4 regions of the Klebsiella sp. NPDC088457 genome follow, and region 3 is predicted to be linked to each of the others. Evidence: riboswitches for the same ligand, from Rfam matches in the RefSeq annotation. Region 3 holds a riboswitch; each other region holds the start of a gene.
What was found. A riboswitch is a leader RNA that binds a small molecule or an ion and turns the genes downstream of it on or off. The one in region 3 is predicted to bind thiamine pyrophosphate.
Positions count from the first base shown of each region.

Region 1: it holds a riboswitch for thiamine pyrophosphate, as region 3 does, so the genes downstream of both, thiM (hydroxyethylthiazole kinase) here and thiB (thiamine ABC transporter substrate binding subunit) in region 3, are expected to answer to the same signal.
Region 2: it holds a riboswitch for thiamine pyrophosphate, as region 3 does, so the genes downstream of both, thiC (phosphomethylpyrimidine synthase ThiC) here and thiB (thiamine ABC transporter substrate binding subunit) in region 3, are expected to answer to the same signal.
Region 4: it holds a riboswitch for thiamine pyrophosphate, as region 3 does, so the genes downstream of both, ACI2JR_RS00145 (TenA family protein) here and thiB (thiamine ABC transporter substrate binding subunit) in region 3, are expected to answer to the same signal.

Region 1 is NZ_JBJDNH010000015.1:104,758-111,867, forward strand. Features, by position in the region: gene ACI2JR_RS11975 (adenine deaminase) at 1-1,781, opposite strand, end outside; gene ACI2JR_RS11980 (LysR family transcriptional regulator) at 1,906-2,847, shown strand; gene ACI2JR_RS11985 (universal stress protein) at 2,831-3,253, opposite strand; TPP riboswitch at 3,448-3,544, shown strand; gene thiM (hydroxyethylthiazole kinase) at 3,579-4,355, shown strand; gene thiD (bifunctional hydroxymethylpyrimidine kinase/phosphomethylpyrimidine kinase) at 4,352-5,152, shown strand; gene ACI2JR_RS12000 (GntR family transcriptional regulator) at 5,244-5,990, shown strand; gene ACI2JR_RS12005 (PfkB family carbohydrate kinase) at 5,964-6,917, opposite strand; gene ACI2JR_RS12010 (ADP-ribosylglycohydrolase family protein) at 6,911-7,110, opposite strand, start outside.
Region 2 is NZ_JBJDNH010000051.1:2,818-9,927, forward strand. Features, by position in the region: gene purD (phosphoribosylamine--glycine ligase) at 1-577, shown strand, start outside; gene ACI2JR_RS23935 (DUF1481 domain-containing protein) at 757-1,449, opposite strand; gene hupA (nucleoid-associated protein HU-alpha) at 1,462-1,734, opposite strand; gene ACI2JR_RS23945 (YjaG family protein) at 1,921-2,511, opposite strand; gene nfi (deoxyribonuclease V) at 2,554-3,225, opposite strand; gene hemE (uroporphyrinogen decarboxylase) at 3,235-4,299, opposite strand; gene nudC (NAD(+) diphosphatase) at 4,340-5,113, opposite strand; gene rsd (sigma D regulator) at 5,208-5,705, shown strand; TPP riboswitch at 5,759-5,859, shown strand; gene thiC (phosphomethylpyrimidine synthase ThiC) at 5,946-7,110, shown strand, end outside.
Region 3 is NZ_JBJDNH010000004.1:34,335-41,444, forward strand. Features, by position in the region: gene ACI2JR_RS04095 (DedA family protein) at 2-766, shown strand; gene thiQ (thiamine ABC transporter ATP-binding protein ThiQ) at 753-1,454, opposite strand; gene thiP (thiamine/thiamine pyrophosphate ABC transporter permease ThiP) at 1,438-3,048, opposite strand; gene thiB (thiamine ABC transporter substrate binding subunit) at 3,024-4,007, opposite strand; TPP riboswitch at 4,040-4,162, opposite strand; gene sgrR (HTH-type transcriptional regulator SgrR) at 4,312-5,967, opposite strand; gene sgrT (glucose uptake inhibitor SgrT) at 6,055-6,207, shown strand; gene ACI2JR_RS04125 (sugar efflux transporter) at 6,396-7,110, shown strand, end outside.
Region 4 is NZ_JBJDNH010000001.1:26,078-33,187, reverse strand. Features, by position in the region: gene ACI2JR_RS00170 (pyridoxal phosphate-dependent decarboxylase family protein) at 1-259, opposite strand, end outside; gene ACI2JR_RS00165 (diaminobutyrate--2-oxoglutarate transaminase) at 269-1,654, opposite strand; gene ACI2JR_RS00160 (ABC transporter substrate-binding protein) at 1,960-2,895, opposite strand; gene ACI2JR_RS00155 (ABC transporter permease) at 2,922-3,665, opposite strand; gene ACI2JR_RS00150 (ABC transporter ATP-binding protein) at 3,662-4,387, opposite strand; gene ACI2JR_RS00145 (TenA family protein) at 4,384-5,079, opposite strand; TPP riboswitch at 5,146-5,247, opposite strand; gene ACI2JR_RS00140 (hypothetical protein) at 5,561-5,701, shown strand; gene ACI2JR_RS00135 (VOC family protein) at 5,724-6,095, shown strand; gene ACI2JR_RS00130 (hypothetical protein) at 6,259-6,675, shown strand; gene ACI2JR_RS00125 (RNA polymerase sigma factor) at 6,681-7,110, shown strand, end outside.

The sequences.
Region 1 (7,110 bases), on a different contig from region 3:
GTCGGTTCCGGCGTTTCCCGGCAGTCTATCAGCGGTTCAACGATCTGACGGGTGGTGCCGTCGGTCAAACCTAAATCGGTCAAATGCGGTCCGGCGTTACAGGCGAGGCAGGTTCCCTCGATGGCCTTAAATACCCGATACGGCGGCTCCCAGTCGGCAATTTCCGCACTGAGATCGCGCAGCTGGCGGAACTGCCGGGCCAGCTCAACCGCCGGCAGGTCGGAAAGCATCCCGGCAATCGGCATCGCCACGTGGGCCAGAATGGCCCCCTGACGGGACAGGGCCATCCCGCCGCCGGAGGCAATCAGCCGGTTGGCGGCGAGCGCCATCTCATCGGGGTTGCGCCCGAGCACCACGAGGTTATGCGAATCGTGCGAGTAGCTGGTGGCAATGGCCCCGCGCAGCTCCCCCCAGCCTTCGAGCAGGGCGATTTGCGGAGTGGCCTGATGGCGACCGTGACGGTGCTTAACCCAAATCAGGCTGAAGCCGTCGGGCAGCAGGACTTTACCGTCGCGCACCTGTACCTCGACTTCTCCCCACTGTGTAAAACGCGCGCCGCGAATATGCCGCAGGCGGGCGACGCCGTGGCGAATCCCTTCGACCCGCAGGACAAAATCGTCCGCGCCCAGCGGCGTCAGGCGGAGCGTATTGCGCGGTGGGGTGACCCCCGCGGCGGCGATGATGGGCTGCAGAAGCGCGCCGTCGCGGGCAATCAGCTGCCCGGCGACGTAGACCCGACGGGCCTGTAGTTTCTCCAGCGAATCAAAGACCACCAGGTCGGCGCGGCGGCCGGCGGCAATCAGCCCTGCGTCGTTACGCTGCAGGCGAATCGCGGCGTTCAGAGTCGCGAAGCGCAGGGCGTCGGCGGCCGGCAGGCCGTGTTCAATCAGCTGGTTGAGCAGGGCGATAATTCCGCCTTTTTCCAGCAGCATATCCGGCGGCACATCGTCGGTGCAGACGGTGATTTGCGATGAGAGGTGCGGCAGCGTTTTCAGCGCCTTGACGATATCCGGCAGCAGATACGGATGTGAGCCGCGAATCTCGAGGGTCAGCCCGGCGCGCAGCTTTTCCAGCGCATCGTCCGCGGAGGTGAGTTCATGATCGGAGGTAACCCCTGCGGCGAGGTAGGCCTGCAGGTCGGCGCCGTTCAGGCCGCGGGCGTGGCCTTCAATCAGTTTGCCGCTCTCGAGGCCGGCCTGAACAATCTCCTGCATGCGCTCGCTGCCGTGCAGCACGCCGTACATATCCATCACTTCCGCGACGCCGCGGACTTCCGGCCATGCCAGCATGGTCGCCATCTCGGCGCCGGCAAAATCCGCCCCGGACATTTCCAGACCCGGCGTCGACGGCACGCTGGAGGGGGCGGCTACCATCACCTGCAGCGGCAGGTTCCGGCTGGCGGCCACCGCATAGCGCACGCCCTCAACCCCGAGGACGTTGGCCAGCTCATGCGGATCCCAGAACACCGCCGTGGTGCCCTGCGCGAGGACGATTTCCGCGTAGCGCTCGGGAGGCAGGTGCGAGCTTTCGAGATGCACATGGGTATCCATTAGCCCCGGCGACAGGTAGGCGCCATCCAGCGCATGCTGTTGCCGGGCATCGCTGCGGCTGCCGCGCGGATGCACGCTGGCGATCATCTCGCCGACGATGCCGACATCGGCGGCGCGGAGTTCGCCGGTGACCATGTCGACGATCTGCGCCCCGGTCAGTAAGAGGTCAAAAGGGACTTCGCCCCGGGCCGCCTGGACGGCGCGGCGGCGGTTTTCAGCACTGCTGGACATAACAACTCCGGCACAAGGATAATGGCGATACTCTAGGTGGACAGCAAACGTTTGCCCAGATGAATAAATTTATCACCCGATAAGCTCGGGTTATTCTGGCTGATTACCCTTAGCGAAGAACACCATGACCGAACCGTGGCAGCGCCTGCCCGCGCTTTCTCTGAAACAGCTACAGTATTTTGTCACCCTGGCGCAGCTGCGTCATTTCACCGATACCGCCAACCGGCTGGCCATCAGCCAGCCGGCGCTGAGCAGCGCGCTGCGGCAAATTGAAACGGTGCTGGGCGGCAAGCTGGTCAACCGCACGGCCTCTTCGGTGACGCTGACCGATCTGGGGGCGGCGATTTTGCCGCACGCTCGTCGCGTGCTGAGCGTGTCCCAGCTGGCGTTTGATGACATGCAGCAGATTGTCGCCGCCGGCGGCGATGGCACGGTACGGATTGGCCTGGTGCCGTCGGTCAGCTCGCTGCTGTTTCCCCTGCTGCCGCAGACCCTGGCGCAGACTTTTCCCCGCCTGCGGGTCGAGTTTCACGACCAGACCAACGATGCGCTGGTGCGCGAGCTACAAAGCGGACAGATTGATTTTGCTATCGGCGCCCTCGACAGTTCGCTTCCTGACGCGCTGCAGGTCTATCCGCTGCGGGAAGATCCGTTTGTCGCAGTGCTGCATTGCGAGGATCCGCTGGCCGACCAGCCGCACCTGCCGTGGAAGCTGCTGGCCGGGCGCGATATTGCTGTGTTCTCGAAGGGCAATATTCAGCGTCTGGTGGGCGCGCTGGCGGAGAGCCACCGCCTGACGCTGAATACGCGTTATCAGGTTGATTATATTGAAACCCTGTATGGCCTGGTGCGCTCGCGGCTGGCGATCGCCATTCTGCCCGAGCTGTATACCACCCACCTGCAGGATCCTGGCCTGACCATCGCCCAGCTGCAGCAGCCCGCGTTGGCGCGTACCGTGGCGTTAATGCGCGGGCCGCAGGCGCTGCCGCCGCTGATTGAGAACTGTTTTGCGCTGCTGCTCAGTTCGCTACGCGAAGCCGATCCGCGGCTCAGGGGAGATGCTTGATCAGCACATCGACCGTCAGGTGATTAATATACTCCAGCGAATGGGAAGCCATGACCCCCAGCAGCCGGTTGCGGTGCCCGGCGATAAGCAAATCAATTCCCCGCTGGCGTACGCAGGCGTCGACATCCTCAAAACGGCGGGCGGTAACCAGCGCCAGGGTTTGCACCGGCAGGGGGACGCTGGCCGCCAGCGCGTTGAGCAGCGCTTTTGCCTGAATCACCTCCTGGGAGACATTATCATCCAGCAGGCTATCGGAGACATAGTTCAACGCCCGGTAGTCGGTGCTGATATGGGCGAGGGTGATGCGCATGGCGTTCTCTTCCGCCATGTTAGCCGCATGCCGCAACAGCGGTATGCCGTCAAGGCTGTTGTTAATCAGCACCAGGGCATGGTGATAAACGGGCATAGCCGTACCTCGAGATAGGTGTGACCGCGAACGCCGGTCCCTGCGATTAAGTTTGTGCCCGTTCGGGCATGAAAGCAAACGGATAAATGGATAACCGGCCAGGCGCCAGGAGACGTCGCGCGGGAGATGACACAAGATGGCTTGCGCTGGCATGCGGCTTCCCGTAACCTGCCAGCAGAGAATGTTTATATCTTCTTGATGACTCGGGGTGCCCTTCCTGGTGAAGGCTGAGAAAAACCCGTAATACCTGATCTGGATAATGCCAGCGTAGGGAAGTCAGAGACCAGCGGGTCGTTGCTTCTTCATCGCCTGGCTGGAGCAAACGATGCAAGCTGAGCCACTCAATCCCGCGCATATTGCGCACCTGCAACATCTCTTTCGCCGCCACGCCCCCCTTGTTCACTGCATGACCAATGATGTGGTGCAGACCTTTACCGCCAACGTGCTGCTGGCGATCGGCGCCTCGCCGGCGATGGTTATCGATCCGCAAGAGGCGAGCCAGTTTGCCGCCATCGCCGATGCGCTATTGATTAATGTCGGTACCTTAACTGTCGAACGGGCGACCGCCATGCGGGCGGCGGTACACAGCGCCCAGCGGGCGGGTAAGCCGTGGGCGCTGGATCCGGTGGCGGTCGGCGCATTAACGCTGCGCACTGAGTTTTGCCATGAGCTGCTGAGACTGCACCCGGCCGCCATTCGCGGCAACGCCTCCGAGATCATGGCGCTGGCCGGTATGAGCGCCGGCGGACGCGGCGTCGATACCACCGATACCGCAGCGGCGGCACTTCCTGCCGCCCAGGCGCTGGCGCGTCAGCTCAATAGCGTTGTCGCGGTGACCGGCGAGGTGGATTACGTCACCGACGGGCAGCGTACGCGGATGGTGACCGGCGGCGACCCCCTGATGACCCGGGTGGTGGGTACCGGCTGCGCGCTCTCGGCGGTCGTGGCGGCCAGCGCCGCGCTGCCGGGGGACCGTCTGGAAAACGTCGCGGCCGCCTGTGGCCTGATGAAACAGGCGGGCGGTCAGGCAGCGCGGCAGGGCGGCCCGGGGAGCTTTACCCCGGCACTGCTGGATGCCCTGTACGGGGAGATAAAACCATGAAACGCATCAATGCCTTAACTATTGCCGGCACCGATCCCAGCGGCGGCGCGGGGATCCAGGCCGATCTGAAAACCTTCTCGGCGCTCGGCGCCTATGGCTGCTCGGTGATCACCGCCCTGGTGGCGCAGAACACCCGCGGCGTACAGTCGGTGTATCGCATCGAACCCGATTTTGTCGCCGCTCAGCTGGATTCGGTGTTCAGCGATGTACGCATCGATACCACCAAAATCGGCATGCTGGCGGAAACGGATATTGTTGAAGCCGTGGCGGAGCGCCTGGCACGCTATCAGATTGACAACGTGGTGCTGGATACGGTGATGCTGGCGAAAAGCGGCGACCCGCTGCTGTCAGCGTCGGCGGTGGCGACGTTACGCACGCGCCTGCTGCCGCGGGTATCGCTGATCACGCCGAATCTGCCGGAAGCGGCGGCGCTGCTCGATGCCCCGCATGCGCAGAGTGAAAAAGAGATGCTGGAGCAGGGGCGCGCGCTGCTGGCGATGGGCTGCGGCGCGGTGCTGATGAAAGGCGGGCATCTTACTAACGCTGAAAGCCCGGACTGGCTGTTTACCCGCGAAGGCGAGCAGCGTTTCACCGCGCCGAGGGTCAACACCAAAAATACCCATGGCACCGGCTGCACGCTGTCGGCGGCATTAGCGGCGCTGCGCCCGCGCTATGCCGACTGGGGGCAGACGGTCGCCGAGGCCAAGAGCTGGCTCTCCGCGGCGCTGGCGCAGGCGGATTCACTGGAGGTCGGCCACGGTATCGGCCCGGTGCATCATTTCCACGCGTGGTGGTAGTCTGGACGCGTGAGACTTCAGGTTGCCGCCTGAGCGCAACCTGAATGATTTAGCGTATAATGGCTGAAACTGTCAGCCAGGAAAACCACAGATGGAACAAGCGCATACCCGGCTTCTCGCCCAACTGAATGAGCGCATCGCCGCTGCCGATCACACGCCGCTGTACCTGAAATTCGCCGAAACGGTGAAAAACGCGGTGCGCAGCGGTTGGCTTGAGCATGGCAATATCCTGCCCGGCGAGCGCGATCTCAGCCAGCTGACGGGGGTGTCGCGCATCACCGTGCGTAAGGCGATGCAGATGCTGGAAGACGAAGGGGTGGTGACCCGTGCGCGCGGCTATGGCACGCAAATCAACAACATCTTTGAATATTCGCTGAAAGAGGCGCGCGGATTTTCCCAGCAGGTGGTGTTGCGCGGTAAAAAACCGGACACGCTATGGGTGAACAAGCGGGTGGTGGAATGTCCGCAGGAAGTGGCCGAACAGCTGGCGCTGGAGCCGAAAAGCGAAGTGTTTTTGCTCAAGCGCATCCGCTATGTCGATGAAGAGGCGGTGTCCATCGAAGAGTCGTGGGTGCCGGCGCATCTGATCGCCGACGCCGAAGATATCGGTATTTCTTTGTATGATTATTTCCGCAGCCAGCATATTTACCCGCAGCGCACGCGCTCAAGAGTCAGCGCCCGGATGCCGGACGCTGAGTTTCAGTCGCACATTAAAATGGATGACAAAATTCCGGTGCTGGTGATTAAACAGGTGGCGCTGGATCAGCAGCAGCGGCCGATTGAGTACAGCATCAGCTACTGCCGCAGCGATTTATACGTCTTTGTGTGCGAGGAGTAGTGCTTCACGGGTGGGGGCGCAGTCGCCGCCGCGGTGGCTGACCACCCACGATGCCACCGCGTTCCCCAGCGTCACCGCTTGTGCCAGCGGCCAGCCGGCGGCTAATCCGGCCAGTACGCCGCCGGCGTGGCTGTCGCCAGCGCCAATGGTATCGACCACCGTCGTGGGAAAGGCCGCCGCCTGTCCGCATTCCGCCGCGCTGAAATACCACGCCCCGTCTTTATCCTGACGCACAATCAGCGGCGCGTTCCAGCGTTCGAGCCAGGCTTTCCCCAGCTGTTCCGTCTCCGCCGGGAATTGCTGCTGTCCGGCGACAATTTCCGCTTCCTGACGGTTGAGCGTGACGATCGGCTGACAGGCCATTATGCGGGTGAAGATCGTCGGTGCGACGTCGGCAATACGCGGTCCGAAGTCGATCAACGCCGTCACCTCAGGGGAGGTTTCCAGCCAGCTAATCAGTTTCCCGGCGCACGGGGCGGTGAGCTGATAGCCGGAAAGATAGACCAGACTGCCCGCCGTGCGCGGCAGACGAGCCAGCCAGTCGTCATCCCACGCGTTTTCCACGCCGGTAAAGGACATAAAGGTGCGTTCGCCATCCGGTTCGACCAGCGCCAGGCACCAGCCGTTATCGCCTTTGTCAGTGGCAATAATGCTGTGAATGCCCTGACGATTCAGGTTGTTGCGCACAATATCCGCCCATATCCCCTGGCCGAGGGGCAGGGCGTTGCAGGCGTCGATGCCGAGGCGTTTCAGCGCCACCGCCACGTTCAGCGCGCAGCCGCCAATATTGACGCTTTGCTGCTGTAATTCGATATCGCAGCCGCGCCAGGGCAGAGCGTAGGCGTCGGCGATGACGTCAATGACCGCTGAACCGATGACCGTTACCGGACGCTGCTGACGGAGCTGGCTTAGTGTGTCGATCAGCATCGTGCCTCCCGCTGGTGGCGATAGCGCAGCAGGGCGCTGGCATAGCGGTCAAAGTCCAGCTGGTTCACCTCGTCCAGCTCCTGTTTCAACGGCGGATCGATGGCGTCAATGCCGTGCAGCGCGCCGCAGATAGCGGTGGCCATCGCGCCGATGGTGTCGGTATCGCCGCCCAGGTTGGCGCACAGAATGGCGC
Region 2 (7,110 bases), on a different contig from region 3:
GGTGACGGATGAAGTCCATCAGCGCACGATGGATCGTATCATCTGGCCTACGGTCAAAGGGATGGCGGCGGAAGGCAATACCTATACCGGTTTCCTCTACGCCGGGCTGATGATCGACAAACAGGGCAACCCGAAGGTGATTGAGTTCAACTGCCGCTTCGGCGATCCGGAAACTCAGCCCATCATGCTGCGCATGAAATCTGACATGGTGGAGCTGTGTCTCGCCGCCTGTGACGGTAAACTGGATGAGAAAACCTCCGAGTGGGACGATCGCGCCTCGCTTGGCGTGGTGGTTGCCGCAGGCGGCTATCCGGGCAACTACGCCACCGGCGACGAAATCTTCGGTTTACCGCAGGAAGAAGCGGCCGATGGCAAAGTCTTCCATGCCGGGACGAAGCTTGCCGACGACCAGCGCGTGGTGACTAACGGCGGCCGCGTACTGTGCGTGACGGCGCTGGGTGATACTGTCGCTCAGGCGCAGCAGCGCGCCTATGAACTCCTGACCGGTATTCATTGGGAAGGAAGCTTCAGCCGTAGCGATATCGGCTGGCGCGCTATTGCCCGCGAGCAACGCTAGCGCCTGAACGTAACCTCATAACAGGCCTCATTGACGGGCGGCTTCATTCTGGAGTCGCCCGTTTTTTATCGTCAGCCCGCCAACCAGTCACGGAGGATGTGCGGCTACGCGCCTCAGAGAAGCGTAGGGTGGAGAAGGATAGAGGGAATCGTAACGCGCACAGCGTCTCTGACAGGAGGTCAGAAGGTTTTTTCCTGCGGCTGCCAGGTACAGAAGTCTTCGTTGGCCACCAGCAGCAGCTGAGCGCCGTCTGAGGCTTCCAGCCACGCTACGCTCACCTCCGCGGATGAGTGACTCTGGCGGCGCGTAATATGGGCTAATGCCCGCGCATCCAGGTCCGGTCTCACGGTTTGCCCTTCGCAGGTGGTGACCGTCTGGTTGGTATGCCAGCGCCCCTGACGCAGGACAACTCGTCCCTGGCGCAACGCGTCGCTGGTCTGGCGAATCTGCGTTGCCCGGTAGCGATAAAGCGCCACCTGATCGCTGGAAAGCTGCTGCTTCTGCCCATCCACTTCACGCTGCATAAAGCTCAGTTCGCCCTGGTCATCAAAGCGGGCGCGAATGTGTTCTTTGGGTTGGCCGTAAACATTAAGCTCGATAAGCGTGAGTCGGTCGCCCTGCCAGCGGTATTCGCTGGTCGAGGTATTGCCGTTACGCCATGGGCTAAAGGCGGCAAGGAGATGCACTTCGCCATTCGCATCCTCACGCCAGATACGCATCGCCCCCTGATTGTCCGCATAGCCGCTGGCGGTGAACGGAGGGAGTGAGGAATCATGGCTGCAGGCAGTGATCAACAGAATGCCCACCAGCGTCAACGCGCGACGCCAGATAGACAAAAGGGGCTTAAAGGCCCCTTCGTTAAAACTGTACACTGCCACGCGGTCTTACTTAACTGCGTCTTTCAGTGCTTTACCAGAAACAAACGCCGGCACGTTAGCAGCGGCAATTTTGATTTCTTTACCGGTCTGCGGGTTGCGGCCAGTACGCTCAGCGCGGTGGTTCACTTTGAAGGTACCGAAACCAACCAGTTGAACAGCATCACCTTCTTTCAGAGACTCGGTAATTGCAGCCAGGGTAGATTCCAGGGCAGCTTTCGCCTGTGCTTTGGACAGGTCAGCTTTGTCCGCAATTACATCAATCAGTTGAGTCTTGTTCATAAGTTATCCTTACAATGTGTTTATCGCTTGCTAAGCACCGAGTGCGACGGAAATGCCTGAAAAGCACTCTCCTGCATACACGCACCGATAGCCACTTTTTTTCGCCCTCCAAATGTAGACCAGACGGGGGGCGGAATGGAAGCCTTCAGACGCTACAATTCAGGCGGTAAATCACGTTTTCTGGTCTCACTGCTGAAAATTTATACCAATATTGCTCTCACCGGCTTCACGAAGGTCTGCGCGCAGCCCTTTGATCAGTTCAATATCGCGTTCTTCGCAGTCGGCCAGCAGACGGAAAATTTCCCACTGAATATCCCATTCTTGCTCAACCGCCGGGTTCTCTTTGAGCTCTTCATCGGTCATTTCGCGACCGGCCTGGGTCATTTCCAGCATCGCCACGGTGGTAATGGAGCTCTTGCTCACCTCAATGGCATGCTCAAGCGTTTCTCCGCTCAGGCGCGAGTGAATCAGTTCGCTCAAGGCGACACAGGCATCGATAGCCGGGTAAACGCCGTACAGATCGTAGTCGTCCGCAACCGGAATCGCCTCTTCCAGCTTTTCCAGCTGGCTATCAAAATTCACCTTCGCGTCTTTGACCGTCAGTGTTTCCCAGATCAGATCGAGGATACGGCGATACAGCTGGCCATCGGCAAATTCGGTTTGCTGGCAGAACATCGCGTAGTTGGGGTACATGCGCTCGCACAAACAGGCCATAAAGGTGACGTGCTGCCAGCTTTCCAGCTTCTCCAGGCGCAGATGAATCGGGTTTTGTAACATGATGAATTCTCGAAGTCAGAAATTAGCCGCAGTGTACCTGAATCAGTCGTGATTTGCTTGCCAACGCACAAACGCCGGGCGCCGCGAGGCCACCGCATCAGCCCAGCGCGTGGGTTCCGGCAGGCGGTAGCCTTTGATGCAGCGCTCCACCCACGCCAGCGCGCTATCGAGGGCTACGCGGTGGCCGGTGCTGACAAACAGCGGATTGCAGCGCGCTTTGCTGCGCCAGACCCATGCCAGCTGCTCGTTTTTATCCATCAGCGGCGCCAGTGCCCCCGGTTCATCGCCGGGAAGCGTAAAGCGCCCGCACAGGCGCTTTTTCGCCACCCCAATGGTCGGGACATCCACCAGCAGGCCAAAATGGCTGGCCACGCCCAGACGCCGCGGATGGGAAATCCCGTGGCCGTCGACAAATAAGAGATCGGGTTTTTGGCAAAGCTGTTCCCACGCCGCCAGCAGCGCGGGCGTTTCACGAAAAGAGAGAAAGCCGGGGATATAAGGCATCGTGGTGGCAACGCGTGCCACCTGATATTCCACCAGCTCCAGCGAGGGCCAGGCCAGCAGCACCATCGCCGCTCGGGTGACTTCGCCTTCTTGCTCGAAGCCAACGTCTGCTCCGCCGATCAGCCGCGGAGGATCCCGATCCAGCCGATCCTCACGGATGACCGATGCGGCCAGCTCCTGCTGGCGGGCGCGTAGCGATGCCAAATCCATACTCGCTCCTTAGCGATGGTATTGCGCCGACAGCCGGTGTACCGCTTCGACAAACACCCCCGCATGTTCAGGATTCACGTCCGGATGAATGCCGTGACCGAGGTTGAAGACGTGGCCTTCCCCCTGACCGAAGCCAGCAAGAATGGTCGCCACTTCTTCTTCAATACGGGCAGCGGGCGCGTAGAGCATGGAAGGGTCCATATTGCCCTGTAGCGCCACTTTGTGACCGACGCGACGGCGAGCGTCGGCGATATCGGTGGTCCAGTCGAGACCCAGCGCATCGCAGCCGGTTTCGGCCATCGCTTCCAGCCACTGTCCGCCGCCTTTGGTGAATAAGGTCACCGGTACGCGGCGGCCTTCGTTTTCACGCAGCAGGCCATCGACGATTTTGTGCATGTAGTACAGCGAGAACTGCTGATAATCGCGGCCGGTCAGCACGCCACCCCAGGTATCGAAAATCATCACCGACTGGGCGCCCGCTTTGATCTGGGCGTTAAGGTACAACGTGACGCTTTTTGCCAGCTTATCGAGCAGCGCATGCAGGGTCTGCGGATCGGCATACATCATTTTTTTGATGACAGTGAAGGCCTTACTGCTGCCCCCTTCAACCATATAGGTCGCCAGGGTCCACGGGCTGCCGGAGAAGCCAATCAGCGGAACCTCACCTTTGAGCTCACGACGAATGGTGCGTACCGCATTCATCACGTAACCGAGTTCATCTTCCGGATCGGGGATCGGCAGTTTGTCGACGTCGGCTTTGCCGGTAATGGTCGAGGTGAAGCGCGGACCTTCGCCGGCTTCGAAATAGAGCCCCAGCCCCATCGCGTCCGGAATAGTCAGAATGTCTGAAAAGAGGATCGCCGCATCCAGCGCATAGCGACGCAGCGGCTGCAGGGTGACTTCACAGGCCAGCCCGGCATTTTTACACAGAGACATAAAGTCGCCCGCTTCTGCGCGAGTGGCCTTGTACTCCGGTAAATAGCGGCCAGCCTGGCGCATCATCCACACCGGGGTCACATCAACGGGTTGGCGCAGCAGCGCACGCAGATAACGATCGTTCTTCAGTTCGGTCATTTTGCAGTTCCTTAATGCGTCAGGCCGTCATTGTATCACGTCATTCATAGTCGGCCCGACACATTGCCACGGTATCTTCTATCAGCCGGCGCGCCACGGTTCCCGGCGGCGGCAGCAGCGGTAAATCATCGTAGCGATACCAGCCCGCCTCCAGCAGCTCTTTCTTATCGATAACAATCTCGCCGCTGTCATATTCCGCCATAAACGCGGTCATCAGCGACTGCGGGAACGGCCACGGTTGGGAAGTCACATAGCGCAGGTTTTTCACCTTCAGGCCGCTTTCTTCCATCACCTCGCGGGCAACCGCCTGTTCCAGGGTCTCTCCCACTTCGACAAACCCGGCCAGCACCGTATGTACGCCGTTGCGGTGGCGGGTATGCTGCGCCAGCAAAATAGAGTCGTCCCGGCGAATCGCCACGATCATGCACGGGGCGATTTGCGGGTAATAGCGCTCGCGGCAGTGGCTGCACAGCATCGCCCATTCGCTTTTGCTTGGCTGCATCGGATGCCCACAGTAGCCGCAGAATTTATGCGAGCGGTAAAACTCGGCCAGCTGGATGCCGCGCCCCGCCAGCTGAAACAGCCCCGGATCCTGATCCAGCACCTGACGCAACGATCCCATATCATGCCGACGATCCTGGCGCACCAGCCATACCGCTTCTCCTTGCCATTCACCGATATGCCGCGCGTGCTGTCCGACAAGATTGAAATTTCCCGCTTCGCCATGTGGTAATTCCCCGTCGGGTAACCATAATTTTTGTTCGTGGCTGACGATCCACCAGCCGCGATCTAATTTTTCAATAATACGATCCATATCTATTGCACTACCTTCGTTTTACTGGCACTTTTAACATTATATTTACATTTTGGTGAGCAACGTTATTTTTCTTAATCTTGCGGAGTCAACCATGTTAAACCAGCTGGAAAACCTAACGGAACGTCTTGGAGGCAGTAATAAACTGGTCGATCGCTGGCTGCATGTACGTAAGCATTTGCTCGTGGCTTACTACAAGCTGGTTGGCCTGAAACCGGGTAAAGAATCCTTTATGCGGCTTAACGAAAAGGCGCTGGATAACTTTTGCCAAAGCCTGGTGGATTACCTCTCCTCCGGCCATTTTAGTATTTATGAACGTATTCTTGGCGAAATGGAAGGCGACACGCCACTTTTGGCGGCCACGAAGCTCTATCCGCAGCTGGAAGCCAATACCCAGCAGATTATGGATTACTACGATTCCTGCCTCGAAAACGCCATCGATCACGATAACTATCTGGAGTTCCAGCAGGCGCTTTCCGATATTGGCGAAGCGCTGGAAGCGCGATTTGCGCTGGAAGATAAGCTGATCGCCCTCGCCGTTTCCCACAACCAGGAAGACAACATCAGCGACAATATCACGCCGACTGCTTGAGTTGTGAGCCGTTAACGAGTAGTTTACATACATTCTCCCTCGCTGGAGGGGGTTTTATCTTGTCGGAGTGCCTTAACTGGCTGAGACCGTTTATTCGGGATCCGCGGAACCTGATCAGGCTAATACCTGCGAAGGGAACAAGAGTAAACTGCTATAAGCGACCGTCCATCCAGGACCGATCGCATCTGTTACTCCATCCGTCGTCTGACAAGCCATGTCCTTTTTCATCTGGAATGAGCTATGTCTGCAACCAAACTGACCCGTAGAGAACAGCGCGAACGCGCGCAGCGCTTTATTGATACCCTCGAAGGCAGCGTCTTCCCCCGTTCACGGCGTATCTATATTCAGGGCTCGCAGGATGATATTCGCGTGCCGATGCGCGAAATCCAGCTTAGCCCCACGCTGACCGGCGGCGACAAAACCAACCCGCAGTATGAAGATAACGAAGCGATACCGGTGTATGACACCTCCGGCCCGTATGGCGATCCAGACGTTGCCATCGATGTCAGGCAGGGGCTGGCAAAGCTGCGCCAGCCGTGGATCGATGCGCGGCAGGATAGCGAGCCGTTAAACGACCGCAGCTCCCTCTACACCAAAGAGCGTCTCGCCGATGAGGGCCTCGATGCGCTGCGCTTTAGCGGCCTGCTGACGCCGAGACGAGCCAGGCCGGGGCAATGCGTTACTCAGCTCCACTACGCCCGTCGGGGAATCGTTACGCCGGAGATGGAGTTTATCGCCATCCGGGAAAACATGGGCCGGGAGCGTATTCGCAGCGAAGTGCTGCGCCACCAGCACCCGGGGGAAGGCTTTGGCGCCCGCTTACCGGAGAACATCACCGCGGAATTCGTCCGCGATGAGGTGGCCGCCGGCCGCGCGATCGTTCCTGCCAACATCAACCACCCGGAATCGGAACCGATGATCATCGGGCGCAATTTTCTGGTGAAGGTTAACGCCAACATCGGCAACTCGGCGGTGACATCGTCCATCGAAGAAGAGGTCGAAAAACTGGTGTGGTCAACGCGCTGGGGCGCCGACACGGTGATGGATCTCTCCACCGGCCGCTATATTCACGAAACCCGCGAATGGATCCTGCGTAACAGCCCGGTGCCCATCGGCACCGTCCCCATCTATCAGGCGCTGGAGAAAGTGAACGGCATTGCCGAAGACCTCACCTGGGAAGCGTTCCGCGACACTCTGCTGGAACAGGCGGAACAAGGCGTCGACTATTTCACCATTCATGCCGGCGTCCTGCTGCGCTACGTACCGATGACCGCCAAACGTCTGACCGGCATTGTCTCCCGCGGCGGCTCAATCATGGCGAAGTGGTGCCTGTCGCATCATCAGGAAAACTTCCTCTATCAACACTTCCGCGAGATTTGCCAAATCTGCGCCGCCTATGATGTCT
Region 3 (7,110 bases):
TATGCAAGCATTGCTGGAACATTTTATCACCCAGTCCACGGTTTATTCGCTGATCGCCGTGATGCTGGTCGCTTTCCTTGAGTCGTTGGCGCTGGTGGGGCTGATATTGCCGGGGACGGTGATGATGGCGGGGCTGGGCGCACTGATCGGCAGCGGAGAGGTTAACTTCTGGCAGGCGTGGCTGGCGGGAATTGTCGGCTGTTTATTCGGTGACTGGATCTCATTCTGGCTCGGCTGGCGGTTTAAAAAGCCGCTGCACCGCTGGTCTTTCATGAAGAAAAATAAAGCGCTGCTGGATAAAACGGAGCATGCGCTGCATCAACATAGCATGATCACCATTCTGATCGGGCGTTTCGTCGGCCCGACGCGGCCGCTGGTGCCGATGGTCGCCGGCATGCTCGATCTCCCGGTCGCGAAATTCATTCTGCCTAACGTTATCGGCTGCCTGCTGTGGCCGCCGCTGTATTTTATGCCGGGGATTCTGGCCGGCGCGGCGATCGATATTCCTGCCGATGAAAACAGCGCCAGCTTTAAGTGGCTGCTGCTGCTGGCCGCGCTGCTGGTGTGGCTGGCGGGCTGGCTGTGCTGGCGCCTGTGGCGCAGTGCGAAAACGCAGGATCGGCTGACGCGGATCCTGCCGCGCGCGCGCCTGCTGTGGCTGGCTCCTGGTATGGTGGTATTGGCTGGCGTCGCGTTAACCGTGGCGCTGCGTCATCCGCTGATGCCGGTGTATCTCGATATTCTGCACAAGGTTATCGCGCGCTAATGCCCAGCAGGTGAGAGGCGCTGCTGTTACCGCTTAATAGCGCGTCGGTCGCGCCGTCCCAGGCTATCCGCCCGTCGGCCACCACCAGCGAGCGTGGGGCGATGCGGGCGGCATCTTCCACGCTATGCGACACCATCAGCAGGGTTAAATGCTGGCGCTGGCACACTTCGGCAACCAGCGTCAGCATCTCCTGACGCAGCGCCGGATCGAGCGCCGAGAAGGGTTCATCCAGCAGCAGGACCGGCTGTTCCCGCACCAGACAGCGCGCCAGCGCCGCGCGCTGCCGCTGGCCGCCGGAGAGTTCGCCCGGCAGTCTGTCGAGTAAATCCCCAATCCCCATTTGCCCGGTAATCGTCTGCAGGCTGGCGTGTTGCGTCGCGTTCAGCCTGAGGCCCGGATGCATGCCGAGGCCGATATTCTGGCGGATGGTGAGGTGGTTAAAGAGGTTGTTTTCCTGAAACAGCATCGACACCGGACGACGGGCCGGCGGGGTATCGGTATGCGGCTGGCCGTCAATCACAATGCTGCCGCTGACCGGCGGTAAAAAGCCAGCGATCAGATTCAGCAGCGTGCTCTTCCCCGCGCCGCTGGGGCCGAGGACGGCGAGGCGTTCACCCTGCGCGACGGAAAGCGTGAAACGCATCGGCAGATGCTGGTAAAGCCAGGTCACATCATTCAGTTTTAACATCACGCCCCGGGAGTTTCTCAATCACCGTAAAGAGTAAAAAGCACAGCAAGAGCAGCAGCAGGGCGGTCACGGCGCCGTCCTGGCTGCGATAGGCGCCAATTTGCTGATACAGATAGAACGGCAGCGTGCGGAACGCTTCATTGCCAAACAGCGCAACGGCGCCAAAATCCCCGATCGACAGCACGCAGGCAAAGGCCAGCGCCTGGGCCAGCGGCCGCTTTAACGCGCGTAGCTCAACGACCCTCAGGCGGGTAACACCGTTCATGCCGAGAGAGTGGCACAGCATGCCGTAGCGGGAGGCGATATCGCGCATGGGGTTTTCCAGCACCTTCAGCGCGTAGGGGATAGCCATCAGGGCGTTGGTGAAGATGACAATTCCGTCGGCGGATTCCGGCAGCCCGACGCTGTTATTGAGCAGTAAGAAGAAGCCGGTCGCCAGCACGATACCCGGCATCGCGAGGATCAGCATTCCGCTGAGCTCCAGCGCCTGGCCGGCCAGCGGCCGGCTGCGGAGACGCAGTTCGCGACTGCTCCATAGCAGCATCATGGTCAGGATGACGCTCAGCAGACCGGCGGCTAGCGCGATGCGCAGAGAGGTCCAGAACGCCTGCCACAGCGCGGGCTGGGCCAGCACGTTGAACAGATTGTTATTCAGACCGTCAACCACCACCGCCAGCAGCGGCGGCAGTAGCAACAGCAGGGCGATAACGATCAGCGCCACGTCGGCAAGACGGCTGTGCAGGCGGTCATCAGGATCGCGCCAGCCGTGAACCTGCGTCACCCCGATGGCAACCGCTTTGCTCAGCCGTTGGGCGAGCAGGACCAGCCCGAGGCAGCAGATCATCTGGATCAGCGCTAGCATCGCCGCGCGGGCCGGGTCATAATCAAAATTCAGCGCCTGATAGATCGCCAGTTCAATAGTGGTAGCCCGCGGGCCGCCGCCGAGCGACAGCACGGTGGCAAAGCTGGCGAAACAGAGCATAAAAATCAGCGCCGCCACGGGGGGAATCTGCCGTCGTAGCCACGGCCATTCCACCAGGCGAAAAAAGTGATAGCCGCGCATGCCCAGCTGGGCGGCTATCTGCCGCTGTTCACCGGGAATATTCTCCAGCGCCTGCAGCAGCAGGCGGGTTGCCATCGGCATGTTGAAGAAAACGTGGGCCAGCAAAATGCCCTGTAGGCCATAGGGGGAGAAATCCCACTGCCAGCCGACGGCGTGAAACAGCGTCGCCAGCCAGCCCTGATGGCCATAGACGCTAAGAATACCAAACACGGCCACCAGCACCGGGAGGATCAGCGTCATCGCGCACAGGCGCAGCAGCAGGGTGCGTCCCGGAAAGCGGCGGCGGTACAGCGCGCGGGCGAGAAAGATAGCCGGTACGACGGAGAGAAGCGCCGAGAGAAACGCCTGCCAGAAGGAGAAACGCACCACGTGCCACAGATAGCTATCGCGGAACACCGAATGCCATGCCGCCTCCGGCGCGCTGCTCCAGAGCGCCAGAAACGCGGCCAGCGCGACGGCGACCAGCACCGTGGCGGCCGTCAGGCCCGGTACCAGCCAGCCGATGCTTAGCGGCTGACGGCGCGTTGCCATGCGCTGATCCAGGTCTGACGTTCTGCGGCGACCTGCTGCGGGGTAAACTCGAGGGTGGTTTGCGGTTTCACCAGCGTGTCAAAACCCGCCGGCAGCGCAACCTGGGTCACCGGATACATCCAGTTGCCGGTCGGGATCGCGTTCTGGAAACCTGGGGAAACCATAAACCGGAGGAATTTTTCCGCCAGCTCAGGCTGTTTGCTGGCGGCGGTGCGCGCCGCGACTTCAACCTGCAGATAGTGGCCTTCGGCAAAATCGGCGGCCGCGTAGTGGTCTTTCTTCTCTTCAATCAGATGGTAGGCCGGCGAGGTGGTATAGCTGAGGACCAGATCGCTTTCCCCTTTCAGGAACAGACCGTAGGCCTCACTCCAGCCTTTCGTGACGGTGACGGTTTTCGCCGCCAGTTTCTGCCAGGCCTCCGGCGCCTTATCGCCATATACTTTCTGCATCCACAGCAGCAGCCCCAGCCCCGGCGTACTGGTGCGCGGATCTTCGTAGATCACGCGCCATTTTTGTTCGCTTTCGACCAGCTCTTTCAGGCTTTTCGGCGGATTTTTTAGCTTGTTTTTATCGTAGACGAAGGCGAAGTAGCCGTAGTCGTACGGCACAAAGGTATCGTTATTCCAGCCGCCCGGCACCGTGACCGCGGTGGTCGGGATATGACTTTTGGCGAACAATTTGCTCTGCGCCGCCGCTTCCAGCAGATTGTTATCCAGCCCGAGCACCACATCGGCTTTGCTATTTTTGCCTTCCATCCGCAGACGGTTAAGCAACGACACGCCGTCTTCCAGCGCCACGAACTTCAGTTCGCAGCCGCAGTCGGCTTCAAAGGCTTTTTTGACCACCGGACCCGGGCCCCATTCGGCTGAGAAAGAGTCATAGGTGTAGACGGTAAGCACCGGTTTGGCAAAAACGGGGGCGGCGACCAGCGCCAGCAGCGGAAGTAATTTTTTCAACACTTTGCACCTCATAAAAAAGGGGGGGCAAAGGATTTTGAGTGGGCCTCAAATCCCTTCGCCGGCGTTATCCGGATCAGGTTCGACGGGTATTTTCTCAGCCTGTACGCTTCATCAGATGAGTCTGCGCACGTTTATCAGCACCCCGTTGAGAACGGCGTTAGTGTAATGATTTTGTGAGTGGACGGAAAGCGCTTAAACGCCCGGCTCATCAGGACTATTTGATGGTTATGTTGCGCCGGGGCCGCGCGCAAAACCCTCACGCGCCCGCCGCTGGCAGCAACAATGGCGCCTGCGGAGAAAAACGCTACGGCTCCGGCGGCGCAAACCATGCGGATTTGAAATCAAACCAGCCGAGGGTATTCATTCTCACGCCGCGCATACTGCGCTGCCCCTGGATCATCAGCCAGTGGTGGATCAGCGGGACGATGGTTTGACTGGCCAGCAGCTGCTGGCTCCAGGTGGCCGGGTTTAACTCGCCCGCATGCCAGCGGCTGGCGTCCTTCTCCCAGTCGATGGGGATACAATGCCGGATCAGCGGGACTTCATACAGCCAGGCGAAAAGAGAAAAATCAATCGGCAGGGTAAAGTTGGCGCTGTTCAACCAGACGTCGCTGACGACATCGCCGCGGTGCCACTCTTCATACTCCAGCTCCTGAATCACCAGCTTCACCTCGTGCTCCGCCAGCAGCGTCGCCATGATCCCGCCCATGACGCGGTGCTCGACGTGGTCCTGGTAATAGGTCAGGGTGACGGATTCCAGACCCGGCGGTTTTTCACAGACGTGGCTGCGGGCGTGGTGCCAGCGGGGCAGCAGGCCATAGGCCGGAAACCAGTTGCCCTGGTAGTGTTCGCCCGCGTGGTAAAGCAGGTTCGCAGGCTGGAACAGATAGCTCAGCCACTGGCGCACCGCGGCGTTGCCGCCAAGCGGGCTGCGCGCATCAAACAGCAGGTAATAGCACCCTTCCTCAAGACGGCTCTCTATCGCTTTCTCACTGTGCGTTGTCCCCTGCAGGGTTAAGCCGCCGTTGGGTTCGTCGCTAATCTCCGGGAGCACCCAGACGTTAACCTCATCGATTAACGCCCGGTAGCCGAAATAGTCGTCGAAGGCGTGGATCTTCAGCTGATTTTGATTGTTGCGCACCACCGCATAAGGGCCGGTGCCTACCGGCATGCTGGCGAAGTTTGCCATCGACTGCCATTCACGCGGCAGCACCACCGCCGAAACCTGCCCCAACAGCCACGGTAGCCAGCGATCGGGTTGGGTAAGATGAATATCCAGCGTCCAGGCCGTGGGCGAGACAATACGCGCGATGTGTGAGTAGAGCGGCAGGGTATTGCTGCGTTGCAAAGAGGCGATGACATCCTCCATCTCCAGCTCTCTGCCGTGGTGAAAATGAATGCCGGGGCGCAGAAAAAAGCGCCAGTGGGTCGGTGAAAGCTGCTGCCAGTGGTGGGCAATATCGGCTTCCAGTTCCCCGTTTTCCTCATTTACCCGCGTCAGGGCGCTGAAGATCTGCCTGGCGATATGGTTTTCCGAGCGGCGCAGCGCGCTGCCGGGCAACAGATTTTTCATTGGCCGGTAGTAGAGCACGCGCAGAATATGCCGCCCCTGACGGAAGCTGCGGCCAAGGTGCGAGACCAGCATCTGACGTACCGCGGCTTTATCGCCGACCAGCTGCACCAGCTGATCGATACGATCCTGCTCAAGCAGATCCTCCGCCCTCTGCTGCTGCAACGCCAGCCCGGTATAAAGGAAAGCCAGCTTTGAACGCTTGCCGCGTCCGGCTTCCGCCTTCCAGGTTAACCAACCGCGTTCTTCCATCATATTCAGCAGCGTGCGCATATGTCGGCGCGAGCAGCACAGCATCTCCGCCAGCTCGTTGAGGGTCGTCTCCTGCGATTGACCGTCGCAGCATTGCCATAAGCGGATGAACTGTTGTTGCAGACGAGCGGAAGACATAAAAGGGGAACTCCTGATGAAAACTCAGCAATTTATTAATCCCTATATTAGGCCAATAATAGATTCCGATGAAGCGAGGAGGTGAATATGATGAGGTCAACCGCGAAACAGTTCTACCAACGCTACTTTTCTGCGACGCAGGACGCGTCATGGCTGGCCCGCCTGATGGCAGGGAGACAGCAGGAAATACTCGGCGAACTGATGCAGTGGGGAGTTACGTCACCGACCTCTGATCATTGACTTGCCTACATCATGTGTGACTGAGTATTGGTGTGTACTTATCGTCTTTCAAACCCAGGCCAGTTGGCTGAGCCAGAACGTTCCGGTCGCCTGCCTGTCACTTGAAATAGATAGAGTATAAAATCACCCGCCAGCAGATTGCTTCTGCTGGCTTTTTTCGTTTTCTTCGCGTGCTTTAAGGACATGACATGCTGTGGTTAATGACGATGGGACGCCGGCTTAACGGCGTCTACGCGGCTTTTATGCTGGTTGCTTTTATGATGGGCATAGCGGGCGCGCTGCAGGCACCTACCCTCAGCTTATTCCTCAGCCGCGAGGTCGGCGCACAGCCTTTCTGGGTGGGGTTGTTTTATACCGTTAACGCGATCGCCGGGATCCTCGTGAGTCTGGCGCTGGCGAAACGGTCCGATAGTCAGGGCGATCGCCGTCGGCTGATCATGTTCTGCTGCCTGATGGCGGTAGGCAATGCGCTGCTGTTTGCCTTTAATCGTCACTACTTAACCTTGATCACCTGCGGCGTGATGCTGGCGTCGATAGCCAATGCCGCGATGCCGCAGCTGTTCGCCCTGGCGCGGGAATATGCCGATAGTTCGGCGCGGGAAGTGGTGATGTTCAGCTCGATCATGCGTGCTCAGCTGTCGCTGGCGTGGGTGATCGGTCCGCCGCTGGCCTTTATGCTGGCGCTGAATTATGGCTTTACCACTATGTTCACGATTGCCGCCGGGATTTTCGTCATTAGCCTGGTGCTGATCGCGTTCAAGCTACCGTCGGTTGCCCGGGTGGAACAACCTTCAGAAACGGCGGGGGCGCTAGCCCAGGCCGGCGGCTGGCAGGATAAAAACGTCCGCATGCTGTTTATCGCCTCGACGCTGATGTGGACCTACAACACCATGTATATCATCG
Region 4 (7,110 bases), on a different contig from region 3:
GCGGGTGATGCACCGACAGGCTGTCTTTCAGGAAGTACTCGATCGCACGTTCAATCGCCGCCTGGTTACCCAAACCCTGCTCGGTGAACTCAAGGGTAATACGTTCGCGCAGTTCGGCGACGCTTTTCCCCTGATACATCTCAGGCTGCTGCAGCCACTGCGCGACGGCCTGGCTGGTCTGGGCGATAACCTGCTGATAGGCCTCAATACTTTGTGCCGAACCAGCAAGAATCGGATTCAATTTGGACATTGCGGTCACTCGCTCCACTCAGACCGGTTTGACACCGGCGGCCAGCATGGCCTGTTCAAATTTGTCGAGGAAAATTTCCAGCTCGGCGTTGCTGATCAGCAGCGATGGCAGCAGACGCAGGACGCAGCCGCCGCGGCCGCCGCGCTCGAGGATCAGACCCGCTTCGAAGCACTTCTTCTGCAGCAGGGCGGAGAGCGCGCCGTCAGCCGGGTAGCAACCCATATGGTCCTGGGCTTCGTTCGGGTTGACGATCTCAATCCCGATCATCAGACCCAGGCCGCGAATGTGGCCCATTACCGGGAAACGTTTCTGCATGTCGGCCAGTTTGCCTTTCAGCCACTCGCCTTGTACCGCGACTTTGCCAGCAATGTCGTTATCTTTCAGATGACGCAGGGTGGTCAGGCCGGTAGCCATCGCCAGCTGGTTGCCGCGGAAGGTGCCGGTGTGGTGGCCCGGTTCCCAGGCGTCGAACTGCTTCTTAATACCCAGAACGGCCAGCGGCAGACCGCCGCCAACGGCTTTCGACATCACGATGATGTCCGGCTCAATGCCGGCGTGTTCGAAGGCAAACAGTTTACCGGTACGGGCAAAGCCAGCCTGAACTTCGTCAACGATCAGCAGAATGCCGTGTTCCTGGGTCACTTTGCGGATGCGCTGCAGCCACTCGACCGGAGCCGGGTTCACGCCGCCTTCGCCCTGAACGGCTTCGAGAATGACCGCAGCCGGTTTACGCACGCCACTTTCCACGTCGTTGATCAGGTTTTCGAAGTAGTAAGTCAGCGCTTTGACGCCCGCTTCACCGCCGATACCCAGCGGGCAGCGGTACTGATGCGGATACGGCATAAACTGCACTTCCGGCATCATGCCGTTGACCGCTTCTTTCGGCGACAGGTTACCGGTTACCGACAGCGCGCCGTGGGTCATCCCATGGTAGCCGCCGGAGAAGCTGATGACCGACGTCCGGCCGGTATATTTTTTCGCCAGCTTCAGGGCCGCTTCTACGGCGTCAGCGCCGGATGGGCCGGTGAATTGCAGGCAGTATTCTTTACCTTCCCCAGGCAGTAAGGAGAGCAGGTATTCGGAGAAGCGATCTTTTAACGGAGTCGTCAGATCGAGAGTATGTAACGGCAAGCCGCTGGTAATGACACTTTGGATGCTCTGCAGCACATCAGGGTGGTTGTGGCCCAGCGCCAGGGTTCCAGCACCGGCAAGACAATCCAGGTACTGCTTGTTATCCGCATCGGTCAGCCACACGCCTTCCGCTTTCGCGATGGCCAGCGGCAGCTTGCGCGGGTAACTCCTGACGTTCGATTCGAATTCAGCCTGACGGGCCAAAAAGGTTTCGTTGTTTGCGTCCAATAAATCTGCACTTAAAGTATCAATACGGACTTTATCCGTCATCATATCACTCCCACAACCAGCGTTGCGGTTGAACACTGGTTGAATAATTGGTTTAAGAAATTGAATCGCCATGCATAAAGCGCGCACAATATATGGCTTTTTAAATCTGCATTCAATGTTTTATTTATTGAGGTATTTTTACGTTATTTTTACATAACGAAAATAGATGATAGTTCATTGATTTTAATGAAGTATTTAAAGTGTGATAAAACCATTAAAAGTGTAATTCTTAGTGAGGAAATCGGCCGGGTTTAATACCGCTTCGTTGAATGCGCTGGCGAAAATACTTCCGCCAGCAGTATGGTTACTCAATACAGTTCAACCGCATAATGGGTTAAAGGTGTGATTTTTTTAACCAACTTATTGTTATATAAAAACTGTTCGTAAGCTTCATAGCGCGGCTTATCCAGCGCCGCCGGGTCGCGGGCAAACAGCGGTTCCGTTTGCAGCCAGGCCTGTTTGTTCAGTTCGGTGTTCAGCTCCGGGTGAGCGGCGGCAAAAGCTTGCCAGCTCTCCTGCGGATGGGCGTGCAGATACGCCACGCCTTTTTGCAAGGCAACGAGGAATTTTTTAATTTTCGCCGCGTGAATTCGATCGCGATGGGCCACAATCACCAGCTCGTCATAGGCCGGGACGCCAAAATCCTCCACATTCATCACCCGCGGGTCTTTACCCTGAAGTTTAAGCTCCAGCGCCTCAATATTGCGATAGCCGCCAATCACCGCATCGACCTGACCGGCCAGCAGGGCGCTGGTCAGCTGGAAATTGACGTTAATCAGCTTGATGCTTTGCGGGTCGATATGGGCGTTTTGCGCCATGGTTGCCAGGGTTGCCTGCTCAATTCCGCTGACCGAATAGCCAACCTTTTTTCCTTTTAGATCGGCAGGGGTGTTAATGTTTTTATCGAGGGCGATCACCGTGTTCAGCGGCGAATTAATCAATGTGCCGACCCGCACCAGCGGCAGGCCTTCATCGGCAAAAAAGTGTACCTGCGGCTGATAGGTGATCGCCAGATCCGCCTGGCCTGCGGCCACCAGCCGCGGCGGGAGCGCCGGGTCGGATGGCGGCACGATCCTGACGTCCAGCCCTTGCTCTTTAAAGGCGCCAATCTGTTCAGCGACCATAATCGGCGCATGGTCAGGGTTGATATACCAGTCAAGCACCAGCGTCAGTTTCTCGTTGGCGAGCGCCTGCGCGCTGAACAGCGCGCTGAAGGCCATTGTGGCGATAAGGGATTTACTCATGGCGATTCCTTCATTGTCCTTGTGAGTCACGATTCCGGCGTCCAGTCGATCAGCCGGTGCAAGAAAGCATCCACCGCCAGCCAAAGCAGGACGGTCAGCAGCACTAAAATAAACAGCGCGGCAAAGCAGACGTCGGTCTGCATGCGCGCATTGGCGTTAAGCATCACGTAGCCCAGCCCTTCGGCGGAGCCCACCCATTCCCCGATGATCGCGCCGATCGGGGCGACCGCGGCGGCCATACGCAGGCCGGAACCGAGCGCCGGCAGCGCCGCCATCAGACGCACGTGACGCAGCTGGGCGCTAAAAGAGGCGCCCATCGTTCGCGCCAGATCGAGATAGTCATGATTGACCCGCCGCAGGCCGTCAAAAAACGCCGAGGTGACGGGGAAGAAGATAATCAGCACCGCCATCATCACCTTGGCGCTCATCCCGAAGCCGAACCACAGCACCAGCAGCGGGGCGAGGGCGAAAACCGGGATGGCCTGGCTGGTCAGCACCAGCGGCATCAGCCAGCGCTGAAAGCGCGGCGAGATAATCATGCACAGCGCCAGCACCACCCCGAGCGCTACGCCGAGCGCCAGACCGCTGAGAATTTCGCTGACGGTGATCAGGGTATGCCAGGCCAGCCAGCTGCGGTTGACCCACAGGGCGTTAGCCACCGCCGATGGCGAGGGCAGCAGGAAAGCGGGGATGCCGCTGCGGCTGACCAGCCACCACAGCAGCAGCAGGCCGCAAAACACCACCCCGCCGCGCAACAGTTTGCCTCTCATCCGTTCCCCCTCACCAGCTGTTGTAGTAGTTCGGCCTGGCTGGCCAGCAGTACGGGATCGTCCGGCGCGCGCGGTGGTACCCCCGTCAGATGATGCGCATCGTCAATGCCTCCCGGCGGCGAAAGCACCAGCAGCCGATGGCTGAGCCGGCAGGCTTCCATCGGGTCGTGGGTGATGAGCACCACGGTACGATTCACCAGCAGCCCGGCGGCCAGGTTCTGGATTCGCGTGCGGGTAATGGTGTCCAACGCCGAGAACGGTTCATCCATTAAAACAATGGGGCGATCTTCATACAGCGTGCGCGCCAGCGCCGCCCGCTGTCGCATTCCGCCGGAGAGCGAAGCCGGGCGATCGTCGGCGCAATGGCTGAGGCCCACCTGCTCTAATAAGGTCGCCACTCGCTGGCTGTCGACCCGTTCACCGCGAAGCCGGGCGCCGAGCGCCACGTTATCGCGTACGCTCAGCCACGGATAGAGCAGATCTTTTTGCCCCATCCACGCCAGCCGCTGCGCAATGGGGAGCCCATCGCTGGCGTGCACCTGACCGTGAGTCGGGGAGGCTAATCCGGCGATAATCCGCAGCAGGCTGGTTTTGCCGGCGCCGCTGGCGCCCAGCAGCGAAATCCACTCTCCGCCGGGAATATCAAATGACAGATCCGTGAAAATCACCCGCGAACCGAAGCGCAGGCCTAACTCCCGGACCTGAATCGTGGGGGCATTCACGCCTGACCCTCCGCCGCGGCATTCAGCCCCATCTGCCAGAAGTTTGCTTCCAGGCGAGCGGCGGTGGTGAAAATGGTGCTCAGCTCGGCGAACCGCGCTTCGCCGCCGCGCTGTTGCCAGACGGTTTCCAGCAGGCCGACCGCGGCATTGACGCCGTTGAGGTAGCCCTCGTCGCCGTAGTTACGAATCCACGAGGCGTACGGGTTATCGCTGAGACGGGTGGCGGGGTCGTGAAGCAGACCGAGGCCGATTTCGGCATAGCCGGCGACGCAGGGCATCAGCGCCGTCAGGAGATCCAGCGCATCGCCGGAATGGCCGATATCCAGGACATAGCGAGTGTAATTGACCGTCTCCGCCGCTTTGTTTTCGCCGGCCATAGTGGCTTCATCGAGCCCCCAGCCCGCACAATAGCCGACATGCAGCGGCAGCTCGCCAAGGATGGCATTCATCGAGGCGGCGGCGGCGCGCATTTCCGGCAGCGTACGCAGCTTACTGACCAGCAGGGCGTAGCTGCGGGCAAAATGGATCAGAAACAGGTAATCCTGAGTCAGATAGCGTCGGAAGGCGATTTCGGGCAGGGTGCCATCGGCAAGCTGGCGTAAGAAGGGATGCGCAACGTAGCGTTCCCAGTCGCGACCGGCCTGCTGGCGCAGACGACCATAAAGACCTTGGGTAAAAACGGGAAGAATCACAGGACCTCCTGATACAAGGGGAGATCCGGGCGTGCAGAAGTATGAACAGGCAATGGCGGTAAACTGGCAAAATTGCCGACCCGTCCCTTCGCTGGCATGACCCAGATCAGGTTCAAAGGGTTCGGCTTACGCCATCTCAGCCCTCACGGGACACCCCTCGGTTGCGTCATGTTATACGGCATTCATTTTTTGATTACAATCCCGAAAGCGGTCGCCAGCGTCGCTCGGTTTGTGACGTTGTCACGAATTTTATTCGTAGAAAGCCTTTCGTCGGCAGCCTGTTGGCGTTTATATGGGCCATGCAGGTGGTTAAACCCCGTTTTTTGTCCAGAATGAAAGACAACGCCCGGCTGAAAATGAGGGCCTGATAATGCTACTGGCTATAGTCTGGACAAAGCGCGGTATACCGCCAGCAATGAAGGGGGTAATACAGTGACGTTTTATCTGGCGCAAGGCGACCGAATGTCAGGAGATAAACCGCGTGCAGCCCGATGCAAAGCCTGCCCTGAACGATGTTTGTGCTGAGAACATGATCGGCATCTATCAACAATACGCGCAGCGCCGGGCAAGCCTGCGCTCCAGGCCGCTGTTTGAAAAGCGCTGGCTGGGCCATCCGTTGTAACATATCAGCATGGAGGTGAAAAATGACCGACTCAGGACTAAAACCTTTTGCGTTTGTGCTTGCCGTCCCCGATCTGCAAAAAAACGTCGACTATTTTCGCGATGCGCTGGGTTTTACCGCGCAGTGGCCGCAAGGGGCGGACTGGCAGTTGATGGTCCGCGACGGCGTCAGGCTGATGCTCGGCCATTGCCCGGATGCCATCAGCCCCTCAGCGCTGGGCGACCACAGTTATTTTGCCTACCTCAACGTCGCCGATGTTGATGCGCTACACGATGAATGGCGGCAGAACGGGGCGCTTATCCTGCAGCCGCCGGCCGATAAGCCCCACGGCATGCGTGAATTTTTGCTGGCCACCCCCGATGGCCACCGGCTGATGGTCGGACAGGAGATTTAGCGTATTGCCGACGGTTTCGGTCGTTTATCAATAATATCAATCCGCTATGCGCCATAGCCAAGCGTATGCGTTGATTTTGTCATTTTCCTGGCAATATTTCCGTTGCTCATTCGTCTACCTCTCCACCTATCACGATTCACTACTGTAATGAGGTCATACGATGATGAGAGGTTTTGATATGCACGGGCACCACCGCGGTCGCGGCTTCGGTGGCCATCGAATGGCGAAGCCGCTGATCGTGGGTGTGGCGCTGATCGCCATCCTCGGGCTGCTGGTGATGTCGCTGTGGAACGCGCTGCTGCCGGCGATTCTCGGCGTCAAGAGCATCGGCTTCTGGCAGGCGCTGGGCATTCTGGCCCTGTCGCGCATTCTATTTGGCGGCCTCGGTTTTCGCCCTGGAATGTTCGGTATGGCGCGCGAACGGCGGCGGATGCACGAACGTTGGATGAACATGAGCCCGCAACAGCGTGAAGAGTTCGTTCAGCGCTTCAGCCAACGCGGGCCGTGCGGCTGGCGCGAGCGGCGGGAGGGGAAAGCCCCGCCGCGGGATGACGCCGCGAAAACGACGCCTGTCGAGTGAGCGAGATGAAAACCGGGATGGCGGGGGAGTCGCTGCTTATTTCGGCGCTTAACGCCTGCCGGTCACGGCTGAAAGCCTTCATTCGCGGCCGAACCTCGGTGCGCGCTGATGCGGATGATATCCTGCAGGAAGTCACTTACCAGCTGATGACCGTGGAACAACCGGTGGAGAACGTGGCTGCCTGGCTGTTCCGTGCGGCGCGCAACGAAATGACCGACCGGGCGCGCAAAAAACGCGAGCTGCCGCTCGCGGGCTATTTTAGCGCTGCAGAGGAGGGCGAGCGGCCTGAAGATGAGATCTCAGAGACGCTGTTCGGCGTACCGTACACCCCGGAAGAGGAGTACCTTAAAGCGCTACTGTGGGAAGAGCTGACTCAGGCGCTTGGCGAACTGCCGCCGGCCCAGCGCGAGGTGTTTGAGAAAACCGAGCTGCAAG